Regions from separate parts of the Mesorhizobium sp. M0292 genome, predicted to be linked through region 1. Evidence: predicted binding sites of a transcription regulator. Region 1 holds the regulator's gene; the other holds the start of a gene.
What was found. The regulator PhoB, encoded in region 1, activates phosphate uptake and scavenging genes when phosphate is short. The targets are predictions, from matches to a motif close to TGTCATNNANCTGTCAT.
Positions count from the first base shown of each region.

Region 2: a site for PhoB is predicted at 3,099-3,115, ahead of ugpB (sn-glycerol-3-phosphate ABC transporter substrate-binding protein UgpB). Genes of this name have one in related genera too.

Region 1 covers NZ_JAMYSB010000010.1:274-4,568, forward strand. Annotated here, with positions in the region: gene xylF (D-xylose ABC transporter substrate-binding protein) at 1-917, opposite strand, end outside; gene NKI96_RS16855 (ROK family protein) at 1,185-2,420, shown strand; gene phoB (phosphate regulon transcriptional regulator PhoB) at 2,451-3,140, opposite strand; gene phoU (phosphate signaling complex protein PhoU) at 3,157-3,861, opposite strand; gene pstB (phosphate ABC transporter ATP-binding protein PstB) at 3,904-4,295, opposite strand, start outside.
Region 2 covers NZ_JAMYSB010000023.1:30,592-34,886, reverse strand. Annotated here, with positions in the region: gene ugpE (sn-glycerol-3-phosphate ABC transporter permease UgpE) at 1-761, opposite strand, end outside; gene ugpA (sn-glycerol-3-phosphate ABC transporter permease UgpA) at 771-1,655, opposite strand; gene ugpB (sn-glycerol-3-phosphate ABC transporter substrate-binding protein UgpB) at 1,726-3,036, opposite strand; gene NKI96_RS26325 (hypothetical protein) at 3,222-3,368, shown strand; gene NKI96_RS26320 (bifunctional diguanylate cyclase/phosphodiesterase) at 3,515-4,295, shown strand, end outside.

The DNA of each region.
Region 1 (4,295 bases):
GACTTGACGGTGTTGCCGCCAGGCGTGGTGAAGTCCTTGGCGCCGGCAATGTCGCCGGTCTTCTTGCCATCGGCAAGCTGCGAGGCGATCTCGGCGGCGTTCTTGCCGAGTTCGCGCGCGTCCTTCCACACCGACACCGTCTGCGTGCCGAGCGCGATGCGGTTCAGAGCGGCATGGTCGCCGTCCTGGCCCGAGACCGGAACCGTTCCGGCAAGGCCCTGCGCCGTCAGCGCGGCGACAACGCCGCCGGCTGTGCCGTCATTGGCCGCAACCACGGCATCGACCTTGTTGTCATTGGCGGTCAGGAACTGTTCCATGTTCTTCTGGGCATTGGCCGGCAGCCAGCCATCGGTATAGGCCTCGCCGACATTCTTGATCTTGCCCGAGTCGATGGCTTCCTTGAGCACTTCCATCGAGCCCGAGAACAGGAAATCGGCATTCGGATCCGAGCCAGAGCCCTTGATAAAGACATAGTTGCCCTCGGGCTTCGCCTTGAACACTTCGCGGGCCTGCATGCGGCCGACTTCTTTGTTGTCGAAGGTCAGGTAGAAGACGTCCTTGTTCTCGATCAGGCGGTCATAGCCGACGACCGGAATGCCTTCGTCCAGCGCCTTCTGCACCGCCGGGCCGATGGCCGACGCGTCCTGCGCCAGGACGATCAGCGCGTTGGCGCCTTGTGAGATCAGGCTTTCGACGTCGGTCAGCTGCTTGCCGGGATTGGACTGCGCGTCGGCGGAAATGTACTTGTCGCCGGCGGCTTCGATCGCCGTCTTCATCGCCGCCTCGTCCGTCTTCCAGCGCTCTTCCTGGAAGTTCGACCAGGAGACGCCGATGACCTTGTCCTTCGCCTGCGCGACCGAGACCAGCGTCAGCGACATGGCGGCGCCCGCCAGCATGGCGGCTGCAAATCTGTTCATGATAAACCCTCCCTGCGCCGCGCGCGGCGCGACAAAACTGGCCCGAGGGCCGGCACACAGAGGCTCCATTTTTTCGAGCCTCGAAAAAATACTGGTTCAATGATAAGGCACTGTCAACATCGATTCTGATGGATTCTGATGGCGTTGCCGAATTTTTTCGAGCTCCGCAATAAACAATGACAGGGCTGCCGGCGTCTGCCAATATTTGGCTGGTGCCGTCGAACGCCTTCACTATCATGAGGCGCGAGGAGGCCGGGAGGAAAACAAATGTCGGTTGGGATCCGCCACGACGATCTGCGCCGTCGCAACCGTGCGATGGTGATTTCGGCCGTGCGCCGGGCCGGCCAGCCGTCGCGGACCGAGATTGCGGCGACCACCGGCCTCAGCCATTCGACGATATCGGCAATCTCGTCTGATCTAATTCAAGAAGGCATCCTGATTGAAGGCAAGCCTGGCGAGACCGGCTCGCTGAAACGCGGCCGGCCGCAGGTCGGCCTTGGCCTCAACCCGGAAGCGGCGGCGGTCATGACCGTGGTGCTGTCGCTGAACTTCCTCTCCGTCACCGTCATCGACTATGCCGGCCAGGTGGTCGCGGAAGAACAGCGCCGGCTCGACACGCTGACCATGCCGCGCGACGAGCTGATCGGCGAATGCGTAGCAATCGTCGGGCGGCGTCTCGCGGACCCGGACCTCGATGTCCAGAGCATCGCCCGCATTGCCATGGGCATCCAGGGCATCACCGATTCGCAGGCGCGGGCCATGCTGTGGTCGCCAATCACGCCACTGACCGACATTGCCTTCGCCGACATGTTGGAAGCGGAATTCGGCATTCCTGCCACCATGGAGAACGACTGCAATATGATGGCGGTGGCCCTGCAATGGCGCCAGCCCGAGCGCTACCGCGACAATTTCATCGCGATCCTCTTGTCGCACGGCATCGGCATGGGGCTGGTGCTGAAAGGCGAACTGTTCACCGGCACCCATTCCTCGGGCGGCGAGTTCGGCCACATGATCCACCGTCCGGGCGGCGCGCTCTGCCGCTGCGGGCGGCGCGGCTGCGTGGAAGCCTATGCCGGAAACTACGCCATCTGGCGCAGCGCCAAAATGATGGGCGAGGATGCCGAGCCGGTCGATATCGGCGACGCTGATATGCGGGCGCTGGCCGCTCGTGCGCGAGAGACGGACGGACCGGAGCGCGAAGCCTATCGCAGGGCCGGTGAGGCGCTCGGCTTCGGCCTCGGCAGCCTGTTTGCGCTGATCGACCCGGCCCCCGTCGCCATGGTCGGCGTCAGCGCCGCCGCGTTCGACCTGATCGAACCGGCATTGCGCGAAGCGATCGCCCAGACCGCCGGCGGCCAGCACTCGAAGTCGATCTCCTTCGACACCGAGCCCAACGAGCTGCCGCTGATCCGCGAAGGCTGTGCCACGCGCGCGCTCGGCTTCGTCGACCAGGAGATTTTTGCGCCGGGTATTCAGCCCAAATCCGGCAAGCATGTCGCGTGAATGGCCGGCAACGGCGCGACGCGCAGGATCCTAGTCTTCCCTGATCGCGTAGCCGGCGCCGCGAATGGTACGGATGACATCCGGCATGCGGCCGTTGTTGACGGCCTTGCGCAGCCGCCCGACATGCACGTCGACGGTTCGCTCGTCTATATAGATCGTCTCGCCCCAGACATTGTCGAGCAGTTGGCTGCGCGAGAACACGCGGCCGGGATGGCGCATCATGAATTCGAGCAGCCGGAACTCGGTCGGTCCGAGCCTGATCTCGCTCTTCTTGCGGTAGACACGGTGCGACTCGCGGTCGAGCACGATGTCGCCGACCTTGAGCACGCTGGACAGCACTTCCGGCTTGGCCCGGCGCAGCAGCGCCTTCACGCGCGCCATGAACTCCGGCGTCGAGAATGGCTTGACCAGATAGTCGTCGGCGCCGGTGGACAGGCCGCGCACGCGATCGCTTTCCTCACCGCGCGCGGTCAGCATGATGATCGGCAGCCGCTCGGTTTCGGGCCGCACTCTAAGCCGCCGGCAGAGCTCGATGCCGGAAACAGCGGGCACCATCCAGTCGAGCACCAGGAGATCGGGCACGTTTTCCTGCAGGCGGATCTCGGCCTCGTCGCCGCGTGTCACCACCTCGACTTGATAGCCTTCGGATTCGAGGTTGTAGCGGAGGAGCACGCCTAGCGGCTCCTCGTCCTCCACGACCATGATGCGTGGCGCGATCATAGGCAGTTCACCCTCATCAGGCCGGCGTGGCCATCGCCGTCTCGTCCTGCTTCGGACGATTGGCGGGCAATTGCTGGCCGGTCAGCACATAATACGCATTTTCGGCGATGTTGGTGACATGATCGCCGATGCGCTCAAGATTCTTGGCGCAGAACAAGAGATGCGTGCAGGCGGTGATGTTGCGAGGGTCTTCCATCATGTAGGTCAAGAGCTCACGAAACACGGACGTGTATTTGACGTCGATGCGCTCGTCGTCATTCCTGAGTTTTGCAAGCGCTGCCGCATCGGTGGCGGCATATTCCTCGACGACGCCTTGCACCTGGATCAGCACCAGTTGCGCCATGGCATCGATGGAGTGCGAGAGGTCGCGCGGCGTGACGCTCAAGCCCACGGTGCCGACGCGTTTGGCGATGTTCTTGGCGAGATCGCCGATGCGCTCGAGGTCGCCGGCCATGCGGATCGAGCCGACCACGGCGCGCAGATCGTTGGCCATCGGCTGGCGCTTGGCGATCAGCGTGATGGCGCGGTCGTCCAGTTCGCGCTGGCGCGCATCCATGATGGCGTCGTCGGAAACGACACGCTGTGCCAGCGCATTGTCCGAATTGAGCAGCGCCCTGGTCGAGCCGCTGACCATCGAGCCGGCCAGATCGCCCATGTCGCGGATCAGCTTGCTGATCTGCCCGAGCTCTTCATCGAAGGAGGCGACGGTATGTTCACCCATGATCTTGGTCCTCGTGCCTGAAAATTCACCCCGCCGGACGGCTCAGCCGAAGCGGCCGGTAATGTAGTCTTGGGTGCGCTTGTCGTCGGGGTTGGTGAACATCTTGTCGGTGGCGCCCTCCTCGACGAGATAGCCGAGATGGAACATCGCTGTACGCTGCGACACGCGCGCCGCCTGCTGCATCGAGTGGGTGACGATGACGATCGTGTAGTTCTGGCGCAGTTCGTCGATCAGCTCCTCGACACGGGCGGTGGCGATCGGATCGAGCGCCGAGCAGGGCTCGTCCATCAGGATCACCTCCGGCGACACGGCGATGGCGCGCGCGATGCACAGGCGCTGCTGCTGGCCGCCGGACAGGCCGGTGCCGGGCTCCTGCAGGCGGTCCTTGACCTCGTTCCAGATCGCAGCCTTCTTAAGGCTCTGCTCGACGATCT
Region 2 (4,295 bases), on a different contig from region 1:
GTGACCATGACCAGATGCCATTGCGTATCGGCATCGGCGAAGGAAACCATCTTTCTAAGGGCGATGACGATGGTGTTCATGTCGTTGCTGTTGGTGACGAGCAGCGGCCACAGATACTGCGTCCAGCCATAAATGAAGAGGATGACGAACAGCGCCGCGATGTTGGTGCGCGACAGCGGCAGCAGGATGTCGAAAAAGAAGCGCCATGGTCCGGCGCCGTCGACACGCGCCGCTTCCACCAACTCACCTGGAATGGTCATGAAGAACTGGCGAAACAGAAGCGTGGCGGTGGCCGAGGCGATCAGCGGGACGATTAAGCCGGCATAGGTGTCGATCATGCCGAGATCGACCATCACCTTGTAGGTCGGCAGGATGCGCACCTCGACGGGAAGCATCAGCGTGATGAAGATCAGCCAGAAGAAGACCATCCGAAGCGGAAAACGGAAGAACACGATCGCATAGGCCGAAAGGATCGAGATGAAAATCTTCCCCACCGCGATGCCGAGCGCCATGATCGTGGTGTTGAGCAGCAATCGGCCGACACTGACGCCGCCGATGCGGCCGACACCGCCGAACAGCGCCTCGCTGTAATTGTTCCAGACCTGGTCGCCGGGCAAAAGAGGCAATGGCGGCTTGAGGATGGTCTGCAGCGTCTGCGTGGAGGCAACGAAGGTGTAGTAGATCGGGAAAGCGACGATCAGGATGCCCAGGATGAGCACGGCGTGGGCGATGAGGGCGCGAAGCGGGGACTGACCAATCATCGCCTGCGCTCAACCGTAGTGGACTTTGCGTTCCACATAGCGGAACTGGATGGCCGTGAGTGAGATGACGATGACCATCAGGATGACCGACTGCGCGGCCGAATCGCCGAGGATCAAATTGACGAAACCGTCATTGTAGACCTTGTAGACCAGCGTCTCGGTGGCCTTGCCTGGCCCGCCGCCGGTGACGGCATGAACGATACCGAAAGTGTCGAACAGCGCATAGACAGTGTTGACGACCAGCAGGAAGAAGGTCGTCGGTGCGAGCAGCGGGAAGACGATGGTCCAGAAGCGCTTCGTCTCCCCGGCGCCGTCCATGGCCGCCGCCTCTATCAACGTCTTCGGCACCGCCTGCAGCCCGGCGACGAAGAACAGGAAATTGTAGCTGATCTGCTTCCAGGCAGCCGCAGATACCAGCAGGATCATGGCTTGGTTTCCGTTAAGCAAGGGATCCCAGGCGATGCCGAGACCTCTCAAGGCGTAGGCCAGCGAACCGATCGAGGGGTTGAACAGAAACAGCCACAACATGCCGGCAATCGCCGGCGCCACCGCATACGGCCAGATCAGCAGCGTGCGATAAAGGCCTTTGCCGCGCACCACCTTCTCGGCCATGACGGCAAGCAACAGGGCCACACCCATGGCGACCATCGCGGTCGCCAGAGAGAACACCAGCGTAACTTTGATCGAGTTGAGGTAGGCCGGGTCGGCCAGCACCTTGCGAAAATTGGCGAGCCCGACGAACTTGCTCTTCAGCCCGAACGGGTCTTCCCTAAGCATCGACTGGTAGAGCGCCTGCCCGGTCGGCCAGTAGAAAAAGATCAGCGTAATGGCGAGTTGCGGCGCCACCAGCAGGTAAGGCAGGGTCTTGTTGGGAAAGACGACGCGTGGAGACAGGGTGATTTCCTCGCTATTCAGGAAATCGTCCACGCGGGTCCGCGTGGACGACGTTCAACTGACAATCGCTTCAGTTTCCGATCGCTTCCTGAATCGCCTTGTTGCCGCGTGCGACCGCGTTGTCGAGCGCCTGCTGCGCAGTCTGCTGGCCGGCCAGCATCTTCTCGAACTCCTCATTCTCGATGTCGCGCACCTGCGGCAGGTTGACGAGGCGCACGCCCTTCGAGTTTTCGGTCGGCGCCTTGCCCAGCATCTGCAGGATCGGCGTCTCACGGCCCGGGTTCTTGTCATAGAAGCCGGACTTCTTGGTCGCCTCATAGGCAGCGAGCGTCACCGGCAGATAACCCGACTTCTGATGCAGATACTCCTGCACTTCGGTCTTGGACAGGTAGGAGAAGAACGCCGCGACGCCCTTGTATTCCTCGTCCGATTTGTTGCCGAACACCCACAGGCTGGCGCCGCCCGGCGTGGTGTTCTGGGGCGCGCCCTTGGCGTCACTATCATAGGGAAGCTGGCCGATGCCGTAGTTCATGCCCGACTTGACGATGTCACCGAGACCCCCCGACGATTCGGTGAAGATGCCGCATTCTCCGGCAAGAAAGATCTGCTTGGCTTCGGATGTACGGCCGCCATATTTGAAGGTGCCGTCCTTGGCCAGGTCGGCGAGCGCCTGGAAATGATTGACGAAGATCGGCGCATTGATCTTGAGCTCGACGTCGGTTCCGGCAAGTCCGTTCTGGTTGGTGCCATAGGAAACGTCGTTCCAGGCCGCGAAGGCCTCAAGGTGGATCCAGGTCAACCACGTCGAGGTATAGCCGCAGGAAGCGGCGCCGCTCGCCTTGATCTTCTTGGCGGCTTCCCACACCTCGTTCCAGGTCTTTGGCGGGTTGTTCACATCAAGCCCGGCCTTCTGGAAAATATCCTTGTTGTAGTAGAGGATGGGCGACGAGGAATTATAGGGGAAGGACAGCATGGTCCCGTCCGGCTTCGAATAGTAGCCGACGATGCCGGGCAAATACTGGCTCTTGTCGAAGGTCACGCCGGCGCTGGTCAGCACATCGGCCACCGGCTTGATCGCACCTTCGGCGGCCATCATGACGCCGGTACCCACGTCGAACACCTGGATGATATCGGGCGCTTGCCCCGCACGAAAGGCAGCGATGCCGGCATTCAGCGTTTCGGGATAGGTGCCCTTGAAAACAGGGAGAATTTCATAGTCGCTCTGGCTGGCATTGAAATCCTTGGCGATCTTGTCGACCACCTCGGCATTGGCGCCGGTCATTGCATGCCACCAACTGATCTGGGTGGCGGCGAAGGCGGAGGTGGTGGAAAGCAGGGTCAAGGTGGCGGCAACACCGGCCGCAAAGCCGAACAACTTCATGTTTCATCTCCCGTTTGTCATTGGCGAAAGGGGCACTCCCGCAAAGGCAATATGTGTCGCTGATGACAATCGGACAACGGATTTGTTGCTGTTTCGTGAATTTCATACCCGGCTAACTTCGCGCCCCCTCGCCTTGCAACGAGGACAGAGAGAAATGCCAAGCCGGCTCAGCGATAGAATGGGGCATGGTGGGCCTGCAAGGATCGCCGACCGCCCAGCGATGCGTGAAGGGCCCGCGTGACAGCGCCACGCACCTGCACCGTGAGGCCGCCAAACCGGCGCTCGGCCAGATCGAGATCGGCCGAGCGGCATCGCGCCAGGCGCTGCTGTAACCGTGCGTCTGGAATGAGACAGGATCGCCGCAACGTACAACCCGAAAAACCCGCTGTAGTTGTAGTTCGCATAACCGATTCTTCGTCAAGCGTGGCATACTAATCAAGTGGACGGCTTGATTGCTGTGGGAGAGCAGGTGGGCGAGATGCTGACGGTCTATAATTGTATCGTGCATGAGCACGATCTGAGACTGGTCGCACTGGCAGCGCTCATTTGCGGTATTTCTTCCTTCTCGGCGGTCAACCTGCTTCGCCATGTCGACCGCTCGAGCGAGCGCAACCGCTATACCTGGCTGATGATAGCAGCCACTTCCACCGGCTTCGGTATCTGGGCGACGCACTTCATCGCAATGCTTGCCTTTTCTCCCGGAATCCCCAACGCCTACAATACGGAAATGTCGGCGCTTTCGCTCGCCGGTTCCGTCGCCCTGACCGCTGCGGGCATGTGGATCGCCACCTTGCGCCGGGGCATCGACTACCCTCTGGTCGGCGGCGCGGTCCTCGGCGCTGGTATCGCCGCCATGCACTATATCGGCATGGCCGCTTTCGAGGTCGAAGGGCGCATCGTCTGGAACCCGCTGCTGGTCGGCGTCTCGGTGCTGGCAGGCGTGACCCTCGCCGCGCTGGCGCTGCTGGTCGTGTTGCGACGGCCGTCCATGCAGGCCACAATCGCCGCCGCCATCCTGTTGACGCTGGCGATCTGCAGCCTGCACTTCATCGCCATGGGCGCGGTGTCGATCTTCCCGGACTCCTCCATCGAGATATCGCAGTTCACGGTCGAACCGGTGTCGCAGGCCTTCGCCGCCGCTGCAGTCAGCATGGCTATCCTGGTGCTTTCAGCCGCAGCATTGTGGATCGACCTTCGCTTCCGGCGTCACAAGCTCGAGGCCGAGCGCATGCACGGCCTCGCCAACGCCGCCGTCGAGG